One region of the Arthrobacter sp. NPDC080031 genome, then DNA from elsewhere that is predicted to be linked to it. Evidence: riboswitches for the same ligand, from Rfam matches in the RefSeq annotation. Region 1 holds a riboswitch; each other region holds the start of a gene.
The links. Region 1 has a riboswitch for S-adenosylmethionine ahead of AB0323_RS14030 (DUF1737 domain-containing protein). Riboswitches for the same ligand answer to the same signal wherever they lie in the genome.
Positions count from the first base shown of each region.

Region 2: linked by a shared signal. The riboswitch ahead of AB0323_RS08455 (hypothetical protein) and the one ahead of AB0323_RS14030 (DUF1737 domain-containing protein) in region 1 are both predicted to bind S-adenosylmethionine.
Region 3: linked by a shared signal. The riboswitch ahead of AB0323_RS17095 (homoserine O-acetyltransferase) and the one ahead of AB0323_RS14030 (DUF1737 domain-containing protein) in region 1 are both predicted to bind S-adenosylmethionine.
Region 4: linked by a shared signal. The riboswitch ahead of AB0323_RS06515 (aminotransferase class V-fold PLP-dependent enzyme) and the one ahead of AB0323_RS14030 (DUF1737 domain-containing protein) in region 1 are both predicted to bind S-adenosylmethionine.

Region 1 is NZ_JBFBLA010000015.1:62,317-65,838, forward strand. Features, by position in the region: gene AB0323_RS14020 (O-succinylhomoserine sulfhydrylase) at 1-484, opposite strand, end outside; gene AB0323_RS14025 (rhodanese-like domain-containing protein) at 485-895, opposite strand; gene AB0323_RS14030 (DUF1737 domain-containing protein) at 892-1,149, opposite strand; SAM riboswitch class IV at 1,160-1,272, opposite strand; gene AB0323_RS14035 (hypothetical protein) at 1,376-1,735, opposite strand; gene AB0323_RS14040 (Lrp/AsnC family transcriptional regulator) at 1,791-2,222, shown strand; gene AB0323_RS14045 (ornithine cyclodeaminase) at 2,381-3,412, shown strand; gene AB0323_RS14050 (cupin domain-containing protein) at 3,479-3,522, opposite strand, start outside.
Region 2 is NZ_JBFBLA010000008.1:48,677-52,198, reverse strand. Features, by position in the region: gene AB0323_RS08460 (sodium:solute symporter) at 1-1,234, shown strand, start outside; SAM riboswitch class IV at 1,318-1,437, shown strand; gene AB0323_RS08455 (hypothetical protein) at 1,452-1,772, shown strand; gene AB0323_RS08450 (hypothetical protein) at 1,810-1,998, opposite strand; gene AB0323_RS08445 (VIT1/CCC1 transporter family protein) at 2,266-3,429, shown strand.
Region 3 is NZ_JBFBLA010000021.1:16,141-19,662, forward strand. Features, by position in the region: gene AB0323_RS17085 (SGNH/GDSL hydrolase family protein) at 1-66, shown strand, start outside; gene AB0323_RS17090 (hypothetical protein) at 133-579, shown strand; gene AB0323_RS17095 (homoserine O-acetyltransferase) at 581-1,702, opposite strand; SAM riboswitch class IV at 1,716-1,831, opposite strand; gene AB0323_RS17100 (bifunctional o-acetylhomoserine/o-acetylserine sulfhydrylase) at 1,992-3,308, opposite strand.
Region 4 is NZ_JBFBLA010000006.1:19,689-23,210, reverse strand. Features, by position in the region: gene AB0323_RS06520 (methyltransferase domain-containing protein) at 1-451, opposite strand, end outside; gene AB0323_RS06515 (aminotransferase class V-fold PLP-dependent enzyme) at 502-1,926, opposite strand; SAM riboswitch class IV at 1,962-2,074, opposite strand; gene hisN (histidinol-phosphatase) at 2,258-3,070, opposite strand; gene AB0323_RS06505 (ribosome small subunit-dependent GTPase A) at 3,146-3,522, opposite strand, start outside.

The DNA of each region.
Region 1 (3,522 bases):
TCGACGGCGACTCGAAGAACACTGCCGTTGTCGGCTCGGACAACGCGGCACGCCATTGGTCCAGGTCCGGCCCGTCGACGAAGACGGTTTCGACGCCCCAGCGCGGCAGGATCTCGTTGAGGATCACGAAACAGGAACCGAAGAGCGAGCGGGCGGCAACCACGCGGTCGCCGGCAGCCAGCAACGCACCGAGGGCTGTGAAGACAGCGGACATGCCCGACGCCGTCGCGAAGCACGCCTCGGTGCCTTCGAGCAGGCGGAGTCGCTCCTGGAAGGTGGCCACGGAGGGGTTGCCGTAACGGGAGTAGACAAAGCGTTCGTCCTCGCCCGTGAACGCGCGCTCAGCGGCTGCGGCGGATTCGTAGACGAACCCTGAGTTCAGGAAGACCGCCTCGGACGTTTCCTGGAAGTTGGTGCGGTCAAGACCGCCGCGGACGGCCTGGGTGTCAGGGCTCCAGCCGGCGGCGTCAGGATTGAAAGTCACTTAGATGTTCCCCAGGTTCGTCGGAAGTCCACGGTTTTTCCAGCCGTTCACGGTTCGCTCACCGTAGCGGTCCGGCTCGCCCTCAAAGCCCTCAAGGACGTTGTACGAGGTGTAGCCAGCCTGCGTTGCGGCGATGGCCGCAGCGATGGAACGCTGGCCGGAGCGGCAGAGGAAGACCAGCTCGGTGCCATCTGCTTCCGGAGCCTGCTGCGTCAGCTGTTCGATGAAACGCGTGTTGGGGATCCCGCCGGCAAGGTTCCACTGGATGAACAGGGGATCGTTTTCGGTGGCTTTGGTGTCCGGGATGCCAATGTGTGCCCACTCGCCTTCGGTGCGGACGTCCACCAGGATGGCGCCCTGCTCCAGTTTGGCCCAGGCGTCGTGCGGGCTGAGGTCGCCTGCGTAGCTCATGCGTGGCCCTCGCCGTCGAACTCTTCGTCAAGCTGATCCACGGCATTGGCAACGGCTGCGTCCGCGCTGGCGATCGCCGCGGGGAGGACGATGGCCTGCGCCACAATCACGTCACTGCCGTTGAACGTCGCGGCCGGGCTCCCGTGCAGCACGTATCCCTCAGCGAGGGCGGTGGAGATCCGCTCGCAGAATTCCTTGGTGTCAGGGCCCGTGATGAGACGGTAGGAGAGTTTTTCTTCGGTGGGTTCAGGCATTGGTGCTCCTCAGTCACGCTTGCAGTTCGAAAGTGTCGATACGCCGAGTAGTCACCTGAGGCACCCCGCCGGAGAGAGGGTTGCCGACCAGCAAGTCAGGGCTTCGCGCTGGTGCTCATTACTCAAGAAGAAAATAACATCTACGACGGCGGCCTGCATCACCGGCCGTCGTCATGTTCCGTAACCGGGCGGCAGTCAGGCTTGCCAAGGCTCGGAACCGGTAGCTCTAGGCCTCGGTTTCATCGGGCAGCGGTTCCAGGCTCGCCTGGATCCGGGGAGGAATGGCGTCAAACCGCGACGCTACTCCTGTGGGGGAGTGATGAAAGGTGGACCCTTGATGCTTCCGGATTTCCAGCAACTCGTGTACGGATATCCCGGTGGCCGTGGCGAGCGCATGGAGCGAGAGACTGTTGTGATGAGCCAAAGCAAAAACCACGCCTGACAGGGCTTCGAAACCTTCTGTCTCGTAGATTTCCTTCACCAGGTTGGACATACCGTTCGCATCATCGATTGATCCCTGTGACGCACCAGTCGCCATGGCCGTCAGCGACCATGCAGCAGAGTCGGGGCTGATGTAGATGCTCATGTCGATACCCTACGGACTCAGGCCCGCTGGGGGAATGGGCGATACGTTTATCTTTATGGCAGCACTCACCGACCTTGACCGTCAGCTCCTCTCCGCCCTCCGGGAGGACGGCAGGGCGTCCGTGGCGAGCCTCGCGCGCAAGCTGGGCGTCGCCAGGGCAACCGTGAATAGCCGGCTCGAGCGTCTTGTCTCCACCGGAACCATCGTTGGTTTCACGGCGAGGGTGCGCGACGAGGTCGATCCACTTGCTATTAGAGCTATCGCGCTCATTGCCGTCGAGGGACGATCGGCCGACAAGGTCATTCGCCAGCTTCGGGGATTCCCGGAGATTTGGGCGCTGCACACCACCAACGGCGGATGGGACCTCGTGGCCGAGCTACGCACGGAAAGCCTCAGCGACTTTGACCAGGTACTCGGGAGGATCCGCGGCATCGCGGGGATCGTCAATAGCGAGACGAGCCTGCTGCTCAGCTCCGTCCTGCGGTAGTCGCCCGCGTAGGACGCGCGCCGAATGATCATTATGTACAAACGCTTTCGTCATTTTGTACAGATTTTCAATGAAAAGTACATACTTTGGCAATTGTGGATGCATATCGCCGCTCCGTAGCCTCGTAGCAACAGTGCTTATGAGGGAAAGGAGCGCACATGACGCGCTTTGTCGATGTCCGCAATATGGTTCGCTGGACGGCCGGGCGGGGTCCGGAGACCATCATCTCGGGGATGATTCAGTACTTGGAAGACGACTTTCGGCGGTGGGAGTCTTTTGACAAGACTCCGCGGGTGGCAAGTCACACCCCATTCGGGGTCATCGAGCTGATGCCCACCAGCGACCAGGAAACATACGGCTTCAAGTATGTAAATGGACACCCTTCGAATCCAGCGCGTGGCTTCCAGACCGTGACGGCTTTCGGTGTCCTGTCCGACGTCCACAACGGCTACCCGACGTTCCTCGCAGAAATGACAGTGCTGACAGCGCTGCGAACGGCGGCCACGTCCGGTATGGTCGCGAAGAAACTTGCGCGCCCCGATGCCCGCGTCATGGCGATGATCGGAACCGGAACCCAATCGGAGTTTCAGGCCCTGGCCTTCCGGGCGTCCCTGGGTATCAACAGTGTCAGGATCTGGGACACGGATCCGGCGGCGATGGATAAGTTCGTCCGGAACATGGCTCCGCTGGGCTTCGACGTCACCATCGCTGGCTCAGCGGCCGACGCGGTGGAGGGCGCCGACGTGATCACCACGTGCACGGCGGACAAAGCCAACGCCACTATCCTGACGGCAGACCAGGTTTCGCCCGGTGTCCACATCAACGCGATCGGTGGCGATTGCCCGGGGAAGACCGAACTCGACTCTGCCATCCTGCGCCTCGGCGATGTCTTTGTGGAATTCGATCCACAGACGCGGATTGAAGGCGAGATCCAGCAGATGTCCGCCGATTTCCCCGTCACGGAATTCTGGCAGGTCCTTGGCGGGCACGCTCCGGGCAGGACCTCCAGGGACCAGATCACCATATTTGATTCCGTGGGCTTTGCGATCGAGGACTTTTCCGCCTTGCGTTACCTCCGCGATGCCGTTGAGGGCTCAGAATTCTTCGAGGAGATCGACCTGGTCGCGAACCCTGATGACCCCAAGGATCTCTTCGGTCTGGTGCGGGCACTTTCTCCGATCGGATCCTGAAAGAAGCCTGGTGCGCCGGCCCCAGAACCGGCGCACCAGACGTTTTTATCCGGCCATCCGGCCGCGCTATACGGCCGCGAGGCGCAGGATCAGCTCGGCATGCCCGGGGA
Region 2 (3,522 bases), on a different contig from region 1:
GAAGATCTACACCGTCTCCCAGATGCTGAGCCTGCGTTACGGCCAGCGCGCCACGCAGACCTCCGGCATCGTCATGCTCGCCTACACCCTCATGCTGTGTGCCACGTCCACGGGCGCCTACGCCACCATCTTCGTTGTCCTTTTCGGCTGGGAGCGCTGGCTCGCCATCGCCGTCGGCGGCGCCATCGTCCTGGTCTACTCCACCATCGGCGGCATGTGGTCCATCACCCTCGCCGACCAGGTGCAGTTCATCATCAAGACGGTGGGCATCTTCTTCCTCATGCTCCCGTTCGTCCTCAACGCCGCCGGCGGCCTCGACGGCATTCGTGCCCGTGTTGACGCCAGCTTCTTCCAGCTGGACGGCATCGGAGCGCAGACCATCATCACGTATTTCGTGGTCTACACCCTGGGCCTGCTGATCGGCCAGGACATCTGGCAGCGCGTCTTCACCGCCAAGACCCCCAAGGTGGCCCGTTGGGGCGGCGCCACTGCCGGCATCTACTGCGTCCTTTATGGCGTGGCCGGCGCCTTGATCGGCCTGGCCGCCCGTGTGGCCCTGCCCAACATCGACGTCAAGGCCCTCGGCAAGGACGTTGTCTACGCCGAGGTTGCCACCCACATCCTGCCGATCGGGATCGGCGGCCTCGTCATGGCCGCAGCAGTCGCGGCCATGATGTCCACCGCTTCCGGAGCCCTCATCGCCGCAGCCACCGTTGCCCGCGCCGACGTGGTCCCGTTCGTAGCGAGCTGGTTCGGCAAGACGATCAACACCAACGACACCGAGAACCCCGAGCACGACGTCAAGGCCAACCGCTACTGGGTCCTTGGCCTGGGCATCGTGGCCGTGCTGATCTCCATGGCGGCGCAAGACGTCGTGGTGGCCCTGACCATCGCCTACGACATCCTGGTGGGTGGCCTCCTGGTTGCCATCCTGGGCGGCCTGGTCTGGAAGCGTGGCACGGGCGTCGCCGCAGCGTGGTCCATGGCAGTGGGCTCGGTCCTGACTTTGGCCCTGCTGATCGCCTACGCCACCGGGATCATTCCCAGCGAAGACGGCGTCTACGCCAACGATCCCATCTACTGGGGCCTCGGCGCTTCGCTGGTCATCTACATCGTGGTTTCCCTTTTGACGCCGCCCACGGAGCCCGGGGTCCGGGCAGCCTGGGACCGCCGCGTTGCCGGCGCGGTCACCGAGGAACTCCCCTTGGAAGTCCTCCCGGTGGCCAGCCACTAAGCTTCACCAAGTAAAGTACGACGGCGGCGCCGCACCTTCTCCTCGAGGGTGCGGCGCCGCGCCTGCATGTACAGTAGGAACAGCTTCAAGAGATGTGGCGCCAAGCTCCGACTTGCCACACGCCAACCCCATGTTCACGGGTGGTTCGGATGAAGAAGCGGCCCGGCTCGGACCAGAGACAACCGAACGGGCAAGAGCAACTCCCCAGGAGAAGGCCATGCCTTTCGAAAACGGCACCAACGCCACAGCCGCCCGGGCCACCGGGTCCGGCCCCCTATCGCTGCCCCGCCACCGCCCGGTGGACGAGTTCGTCCGGGTGATTCCCGGCGTCGACCTCTCCCAAGGCTCCATCACGTTCGTGGTGGACGGAAACCTCGAGCGCTATTGGCATCATGAGCCTCGGCTCATCACCGAAGCGCTCTCAAAAGCCGTCCAGCCCGCCCGATGGTTCCCCGCGACACGGAAACTCACCCTGACGGTGGCCGCAACCGGGCACCGGGCAGGCGTGCAGCGGCACTTCATCCTGAGCGCGTTCTAGCTGCCAGGGCTTAGCACCTCGGGTTCAGCGGGCCGGACTATTCGATCTCTTCGGCCTCACGGTGTTCGTCGGCATCGAGCGGAACTACCCGTTCGTCATCGTCAAGAACCTCGGGCTGGTCTTCCCAGTCCTCGTCCACCGCCAGGTCCTCGCTGTAGTCATAGGCGGGATCGGCCTCGACCGTGGGACGTTCGGGGTGGCGGGTGTGGGTCTCGGTGCTGTCCATGGTGCAACCTCCGTTCGACGTGCCGCTGAGCCCATCGCACAGGCACATGAGGCAGCCGGTCATCACGCTACCCCGCCAATTCGTGGACCCTGTCCATCCATCCCAGCACTGCCCCCGGCTGCGGTCAAGGCTTCCCATGAGCCTCCCGTTTTTGAGGCGCGCCTAAAAGGTCCAGTGAGGATTACCGGCCGAAAAACAGCGGAAATTGGCGATAAGGTGGAGCTGCAATGAGGCGATGAAGCCCGCCCCAGCAACCCAGGAGTCCCGGTGCAACCGCACACAGAACCCTCGCATTCAGCCAATCCTTCGGACTCAAGCAGTCCGCCGCAAGACGCAGCAGCCACCAAGACTCCCCCGTCGTCGTCGGACATCAAGCGCTGGCGTCAGTACTTGGCGGACGAGCGGGCCGAGGCCGCCGTGTACCGCCAACTGGCGCAGCGCCGCGACGGCGAGGAACGCGAAATCCTCTTGGCCCTCGCAGAGGCCGAGGGCCGCCATGAGGCACACTGGCTCAGGCTCCTCGGCGAACATGCCGGTATGCCGAAGGCGGCCTCTGTCCGAAGCCGAATGCTCGGCTTCCTGGCCCGGAACTTCGGATCAGTGTTCGTCCTCGCCCTCGCCCAACGGGCTGAAGGCCGCTCGCCTTACGCGAAGGATCCGGCAGCGACCCGCGCCATGGCGGCCGACGAACAGATCCATGAAGAAGTAGTCCGCGGCCTGGCGACGCGCGGCCGCAACAGGTTGTCCGGCACCTTCCGCGCGGCCGTATTCGGCGCCAACGATGGCCTGGTCAGCAACCTTTCCCTCGTGATGGGCATGGCTGCCACCGGCGTTCCCGCCACGGTGGTCCTGTTCAGCGGCATCGCCGGCCTGCTCGCGGGCGCGCTCTCCATGGGTGCCGGCGAGTATGTCTCGGTCCGCTCCCAGCTCGAGCTCCTCAAGGCCACGCGCCCCACCCAGGCAACGCTGACCGCCGCACCGGCCCTGGACATCGAGCACAATGAGCTGGTCCTCGTGTATCTGGCCCGGGGCATGTCCCGCGAAGCCGCCGAACACCGGGCCGCGGAGCGCATGGGCCTCTACGCCTGCGATTGCGATCCCAGCCTCTCGCTCCACCCCGAAGTAGAAGAAACCGTCAACGAGCACGAGGCCGTGGGCTCCGCCTGGGGGGCCGCGATCTCGAGCTTCTGCTTCTTCGCTTCGGGCGCCATCGTGCCCATCCTGCCGTTCATCTTCGGCATGACGGGCTTCGCGGCGCTTGCCGTGGCCGGTACGCTGGTGGGCATCGCGCTTCTGTCGACTGGCGCCGTCGTCGGATTGCTGTCCGGAACCTCGCCGCTGACCCGCGGCCTCCGGCAACTCGCCATCGGTCTCGGTGCCGCCGCGGCCACGTATGGGCTCGGACTCGTCTTCGGCGCTGTCATCGGTTAGTAACGCCGGCGCAACGGGGCGCAGGTGAGGGACTTGGGGGAAGACTTGCATTCAAATTACGGGTACGACGGCGGCCCGCCGCCCAAGCGCGCC
Region 3 (3,522 bases), on a different contig from region 1:
CTTCCGAAACGCCCGACGCCGGGACCCGTCTTCGGTCCTGCCGACACCATCCAGCCCCGGAGCTGACCGGGAACCACGAGGTGGGTCACAGGGAGCGGGGCTAAGCTGGTGAAAGACAGGGAGGCCCCCACCGTGAACAATTTGATCTTCTGGATTATCGTCTGCTCTTGGCTGATTCCCATGGGGATCCGCATGTACAACCGGTCGCGCCAGCGCAGGCTCCGGAACGGGGACTACGGGAACAACAGCTACGGGGGGTACCCCGGCCCCCCTCCGGGCCAGTTCCCCGGACAGCAATATCCTCCACGGAACTACCCCGTCGGATACCCGGAGCAACCCCTGGTAATCATCCCGGCTGAGCCGCAACCTCCGGTGGCGAGGCCCACACCGCAGGGCGCCCCGCCGTCGTCGGCTCCCCAACCGGACGCTGTTCCCCAACCGGACGCGGCGCACCAACCGAACGGTGCTCCCCTCGGCTACCGGGCGCGGAAACTGGCGGAACTGGACCAGGAGTACAGCGACGGGAAAATCGCCATGGAGGACTACATGAAGCTCCGCCAGGAGATCATGAACGGCTGATTCAGCCGAAGAAAGCTTCGCGCAGCTGGGGACCGAGCTGGCCGATCTCGGTGAGGAAACCGTCGTGCCCGATCGGCGCCTCGATCACGTGAACGGGAACTTCTCCGGGCAAGGCCTTGGCCAACTCGTGGGATTGTTCCGGGAAATAGAGGCGGTCCGAGTCCACCGAGGCAACGAAGAACTTCGCCGTTGCCACGGACAGCGACTCCTCCAACGAGCCCCGGCCCCGGGTGATGTCGTGGCTCATGAGCGCCTCGGTGATGGCGATGTAGCTGTTGGCGTCGAAGCGCTGGACGAGCTTGCTCCCCTGGTGGTCGAGGTAGCTCTCCACCTGGTAGCGGCCCCGGTCCCCCAACGCGGCAGCCTGGAGGGGCGCCTCGCCGTCCTGGGCGTTCCGGCCGAAGCGGAAGTCCAGTTCATCCGCCGAACGATAGGTGATGTGGGCGATCCGGCGGGCAAGGGCCAACCCCGCCTCTGGCGCGGCGTGGCCATAGTAGTCGCCGCCGTTGAAGTCGGCGTCCTGCCGGATGGCAAGCGTCTGGGCCTGCGCGAAAGCGATCTGCTCGGCGGTGCTGTACGCCCCGATCGAAATCACGGCGCATCGCTGGACGCGGTCCGGATAGCTCACGGCCCATTCCAGTGCCCGGGCACCGCCCAAGGACCCGCCGACGACGGTATGCCAGCCGTGGATCCCCAGGGCGTCGGCCAACCGGGCTTCGGCTACGGTGCTGTCCCGCAGGGTCACGAGCGGGAAGCGGGAGCCCCACGGCCTGCCGTCAGGAGCGTTCGACGACGGGCCGGTGCTGCCGTAGCAGCCTCCCACGATGTTGACGGAGACCACGAAGTAGCGGTCCGTGTCGATGGTGGCACCGGGGCCAACGAGTTGTTCCCACCAGCCTTCTTCCCCGCTCTCGCCACGGGCCACATGGGTGCTGCCAGTCAGTGCGTGCTCCACCAGGACAGCGTTGGACGCGTCTTCGTTGAGCCGCCCCCACGTCTCATAGGCAAGGACTACGTCCGGCAGGAAACCTCCGGCCTCGAGTTCGAGTCCGCCCACGGAAACATACTTGAGGGTCCCGTCCTGGGTACCGGAAAGGGGTATGGCTGTTGCAGCAATTGTCATTCGTTGACACCTCACATCGCACTTGCCCGCCGCCAATACAGCGAAGGGCCAGGTCTTCACCCGGGGCACCCCGCCGCGAAAGGAGGGTTGCCGGCCAGCAAGCCGGGGCTGTCGCTGGCACTCATGACCTATGGGAAGAGTCTAGGAAAACCGGACCCCTCCTGACGAAGATTATGACATCTTTGTGACACTTGACCGCGTTTTGTTCACGAAGCAAGGGATGCGGAAGCCAGCCGGCGAAGATTCATGCTGCGTCGCCTGCCGGCCTCCTGCGCCATCCGGAGCCGTACTAGGCGCCCTTGGCCGCCCGGAATCCTGCCTCGAGGTCCGCGAGGATATCGTCGATGTGCTCTATCCCGACGGACAGCCGCACGAGGCCCGGGGTCACCCCCGCAACGGCCTGCTGATCGGCCGTCAGCTGGCTGTGCGTCGTGGACGCCGGGTGGATGACCAAGGAACGGACGTCGCCGATGTTTGCTACGTGCGAATGCAGTTCCAGGGCGTCCACGAAGCGCTTGCCGGCGTCGATCCCGCCGCGGATGGTGAAGGAGACCACCGCGCCGGTACCGCGGGGTCCGTACTTGCGCCCGCGTTCGAACCACGGGCTGGAAGGCAGCCCCGCGTACGCGACCGATTCGACGTCGTCGCGCCCTTCGAGCCATTGCGCCACTTTGGTGGCGTTATCCACGTGGCGTTCCACCCGCAGGCTGAGGGTTTCGATCCCTTGGGAGATCAGGAACGCGTTGAACGGGGAAACTGCCGAGCCGAGGTCGCGCAGGAGCTGGACCCGGGCCTTGAGGATGTAGGAGAGGTTCGCGCCGAGGGCACCGTCCGTGCCGAGGTCGCGGGCGTAGACCAGGCCGTTGTAGCTGGGGTCCGGGGTGTTGAAGTTGGGGAACCGCCCAGGGTCCTTGCCGAAATCGAAGTTGCCGGAGTCCACGATGACGCCGGCTATGGCAGATCCGTGCCCGCCCAGGTATTTGGTGGCCGAATGCACCACGATGTCCGCGCCCCACTCGATGGGCCGGATCAGGTAGGGCGTGGCGAGGGTGTTGTCCACAACGAGCGGGACCCCCGCCTCGTGCGCGATGCGGGATACGCCCTCAATGTCCAAAACATCCTGGCGGGGGTTGGAGACGACTTCGGCGAAGAAGAGCTTGGTATTTGGCTGCACGGCGTCGCGCCAGTGGTCGAGGTTGTCCGGATCCTCGACGAAGGTGACCGAGATGCCGAATTTCTTCAGCGTGTGGGCCAGCAGGTTGTAGGTGCCGCCGTAGAGGCTCGGGCTGGCGACCACGTGGTCGCCCGCCTCGGCGACGTTGAGGATGGCGAACGTTTCCGCGGCCTGGCCGGAGCTCAGCAGGAGCGCCGCCAAACCACCTTCCAGGCTCGCTATGCGCTGTTCCACCGCATCTTGCGTGGGGTTGCCGATCCGGGTGTAGATGGGCGCCAGCTCGGCGAGCGCAAAGCGGTTGGCAGCGCTTTCCGCGCTGGGAAAGACGAACGAGGTGGTCTGGTAGATGGGCAGTGCCCGGGCGCCGGTGGCGGCGTCCGGCTCCTGGCCGGCGTGGATCTGGCGCGTTTCGAATGACCATCCTTGGGACATGCTGACTCCTGGTTGTCTGGGCTCTCTGCCGTGTTTCAGCCTGCGGAGCTGCGGTATTCAGCCTGCCGGCGTTCGGTTGCCGCCAGTCTAGGGACGGTGTTGCGGGCTCCGGAAGCTTTGTGACGAACGCAGTAGTTTTCGGTCTTGGCGCGTCCTGAAGTGACTCTGAGCTGCCTTTTCGATACGTCCCACCTTAGTTAGGCTTGACTTAGCT
Region 4 (3,522 bases), on a different contig from region 1:
TCCAGATCAAGCCGATAACGCCGTGGGGCCGAAGGATCCGGGCGATTTCGGTGCTGGCGGCGAGGGGATCGCACCAGTGCCATGCTTGGGCAACGCTGACGACGTCGAATGCTGAGTCCGCCAGTCCAGTTGCCTCGGCCGTGCCCTCCAAGGCGATTACTTGGGGGTAGGTTTTGCGCAGCTGAGTGAGCATGTCCGTGGAAGGGTCCACTGCGGACACCGTGAGCCCACGCTCGACGAGGAGCGAGGTGAACTTTCCAGTGCCGGCGCCGATGTCTGCCGCGTCCCGTGTGCCTTCAGGCAGCAGCCAGTCAGCCGAATCCGCGGGGTAGCCGGGCCGGACGCGGTCATAGTGTTCTCCGCCGTCCTGGAAACTCCGGCCGAGTTCAAGGCGCCGTTCCTCATAGAGTTTCGGGCCGGCTGACGTGCCTTTGGGGGGTCGCGGGGCCACGCAGGAACTCCTTCGCAGGACAGGAAAAATACCCTACGAATCTACCGCAATCAGTCGGTGCTGCATGGAGCGGCGCCGGCAGTCCCGGGAGTGTTGGGAGCCCATTCCGGGTAGCTTCGGTGGTCGTTCGCCGGCACCCACCGGCCGGCATCCACAACGTAGTCCCAGCCGAGGCCATTGCTCTTGAGAGCCTGGATGCCCGCGATGAGCCGGGTGGCGTCTTCCAGGCGCGACCCCACGCCGAAACTGGCGCGCAGGGATCCGGAGGGAAGGCCGAGGCGCTTGAGCAGCGGGTGGGCGCAAAAGCGTCCGTCGCGCAGGCCAATGCCGTGCTCGGCCGCAAGGTAGGCAGCGACGAGCCCGGCGTCGTAACCCTGGAGCGAGAAGTTCACGACGCCGATGGTGTCCAGGGGATCGGTGTCGCTGAAGATCTGGTGCACGGTCACGCCGTCGATTTCCTTGAGGCCCTCGACCAGATGCGATCGGATGGCGGCCTCGTGGGAGTGCCATTCATCGTGGTCGAGGCTCGCAATGACCTGCGTGGCGCGGGCGAGGGTTGCCGCGCCGAGCACGTTCGGTGAGCCTCCTTCGTGCCTCGCCGGTCCCGTGGCCCAGCTGACGGAATCGAGGCGTGCCTCGCGGACGGCACCGCCTCCTGCAAGGTGCGGCGTTCCGGCGTCGAGCCAGTCCGGACGGCCCACCAGGACACCGGCGCCGAACGGTGCATAGAGCTTGTGCCCCGAGAAGACCAAGTAGTCAACATCCGCGGCGGCGATATCGATCCGGCGATGCGGGGCGAGTTGCGCCGCGTCCACCACAATCCGCGCCCCGAATTCGTGGGCCAGGGCAGCGAGTTCCTTGATGGGCAGGATCTCGCCGGTCACGTTCGACGCTCCGGTGACTGCCAGGAGGCTGACGCCACCGTGGGAGAGTGCCGAGCGGACGTTGGCCACCGTCTCGGACAAGGTTCCGGCGGCCACGATGCTGCGGTGGGGGACGCCCTGCCACGGCAGGAGATTGGCATGGTGCTCGATGTCCAGGTAGAGGACTTCGCCAGTGTGCCGACCGTCCTCAACTGGCAAGCACCCGGCCAGCAGATTGAGGGAATCGGTGGTGTTGCGGGTGAAAATGACCGAATCGTCCGGCCGCCCGCCAACGAAGTCACGGACGATGTTGCGGGCGTTCTCGTAGACCGAGGTGCTGATCTGGGACGCATAGCCAGCGCCGCGGTGGACGCTCGCGTAGTACGGCAGGATCTCGTTGAGGTACGCGGAAACGACGGTCAGGGCAGGTGCCGACGCCCCGTAGTCGAGGTTGGCGTAGCGGATGTGGCCGCCCTGGATCAAGGGTGCCTGCAACTCGGCGCCGGTGACCGCGGCCAGCGGGCGGGCTGCCCGGGGCTGGGATTCAGTGCGTTGCGGTGCAGATTCGTTGTTCAGCGAAAGAGCCGGGGAAGTAAATGTGGCTGTGCTCATGGGACCTCACTCAAGAGGGACCCCTGCGTGCAGGGGGTCCGCGCTTGCCGCATCCGTTCCGGACCGGCCGGGTCGTCACCCGGGGCACCCCGCCGCGATGGAGGGTTGCCGGCCAGCAAACCGGGGTTTCGCGCTGGCACTCGTGACCTGTAAAGAGCGTAGGACACCGGCAAGGCTGGTTCCAATGTGACCGGCGATTGTTAAGCGGATTGTTACACGGCCGGAAAATGTGCCTTTCGCCGAAGAAAAAGCGGCGGACGCCCCAAAAGAGGGGCGTCCGCCGTCGTTTATTCAGTCGTCTATTCAGTCGTCTACTCGGTGAAGGGACGGATTACAGGAGGTCGTCGAGTTCGGGGTTGAGCCTCTTGAGGACCTCGGAGTGCAGGATCGAGTTCGTGGCGACGGCGTTTCCGCCGAAGGGACCATCCGCGCCGTCCAAGGACGTGAAGCGTCCCCCGGCCTCGGTCACGATCGGCACCAAGGCGGCCATGTCGTAGACCTGGAGTTCCGGCTCTGCGGCGATGTCCACGGCGCCCTCGGCCACCAGGCAGTAGGACCAGAAATCCCCGTACGCGCGGCTGCGCCAGACATCGTTCTCGAGGCCCAGGAAGTTGTCCAGCGAACCATGCTGCTTCCACTCGGACAGCTCGGAGTAGGAAAGCGACGCATCTTCAAGCCGCGACACGTTGGAAACCTTCAGCCGTGTGGCCGCGGCCAGCGATCGGCCCATGTAGGCGCCCGAGCCCTTTGCCGCCCACCAGCGCTTGCCGAGCGCCGGAGCGCTCACGAGCCCGACTACTACCTCGCCCTCGTCCACGAGGGCGATGAGCGTGGCCCAGACGGGTACGCCGCGAACGAAGTTCTTGGTCCCGTCAATGGGATCGATGATCCAACGCCTTGAGCCGTGGCCCGTGCTGCCGAATTCTTCCCCGAGGACGGCGTCGCGGGGGCGGGAACGGGAGAGCTGACCGCGGATTGCTTCCTCGGCGGCTTTGTCGGCATCGGTGACGGGGCTCAGGTCGGGTTTGGTCTCGACCTTGAGGTCCAGTGCCTTGAACCGCTCCATTGTCAGGGAATCGACGGAGTCGGCCAGGACATGTGCCAGCCGCAGGTCGTCGTTGTAGCTCGAATCGGGTTGGGTCATGGTTCCAAACTACCGTCTATTCGCGGGTGAGCCGGGGAGGTAGGACGCCAAGCGTGCTGTTAGTCGAGCGTGCTCTTAGTTGACCGTGCCCAGTTCCTTCGCCTCTTGGGCCTCCATGCGCGGATCCGCGCCCAGAAGCCGGCGCAACGACGCCAAGCGGGCCGGGCCTGCCTCGCCCGCGTGGCCGTCGGCGACCCAGGAATCCAGTCCGCATCGAACCGCGGAGGCATCGTGCTTGCAGCCTCGCTCGCACATTTCCGTTCCGGGTTCCAGATCCGGGAAGGCGTGCAGGATGCGGTCGGGGTCCACGTGGGCGAGGCCGAAGGAGCGGATGCCGGGCGTATCGATGATCCAGCTGCCGGCGGGGGCGTCGCTGAGTTTCAGGGCGAGGGCAGAGGAGGAGGTGTGGCGTCCGCGCCCTGTCACGGCGTTGACCCCGCCCGTCGCGCGTT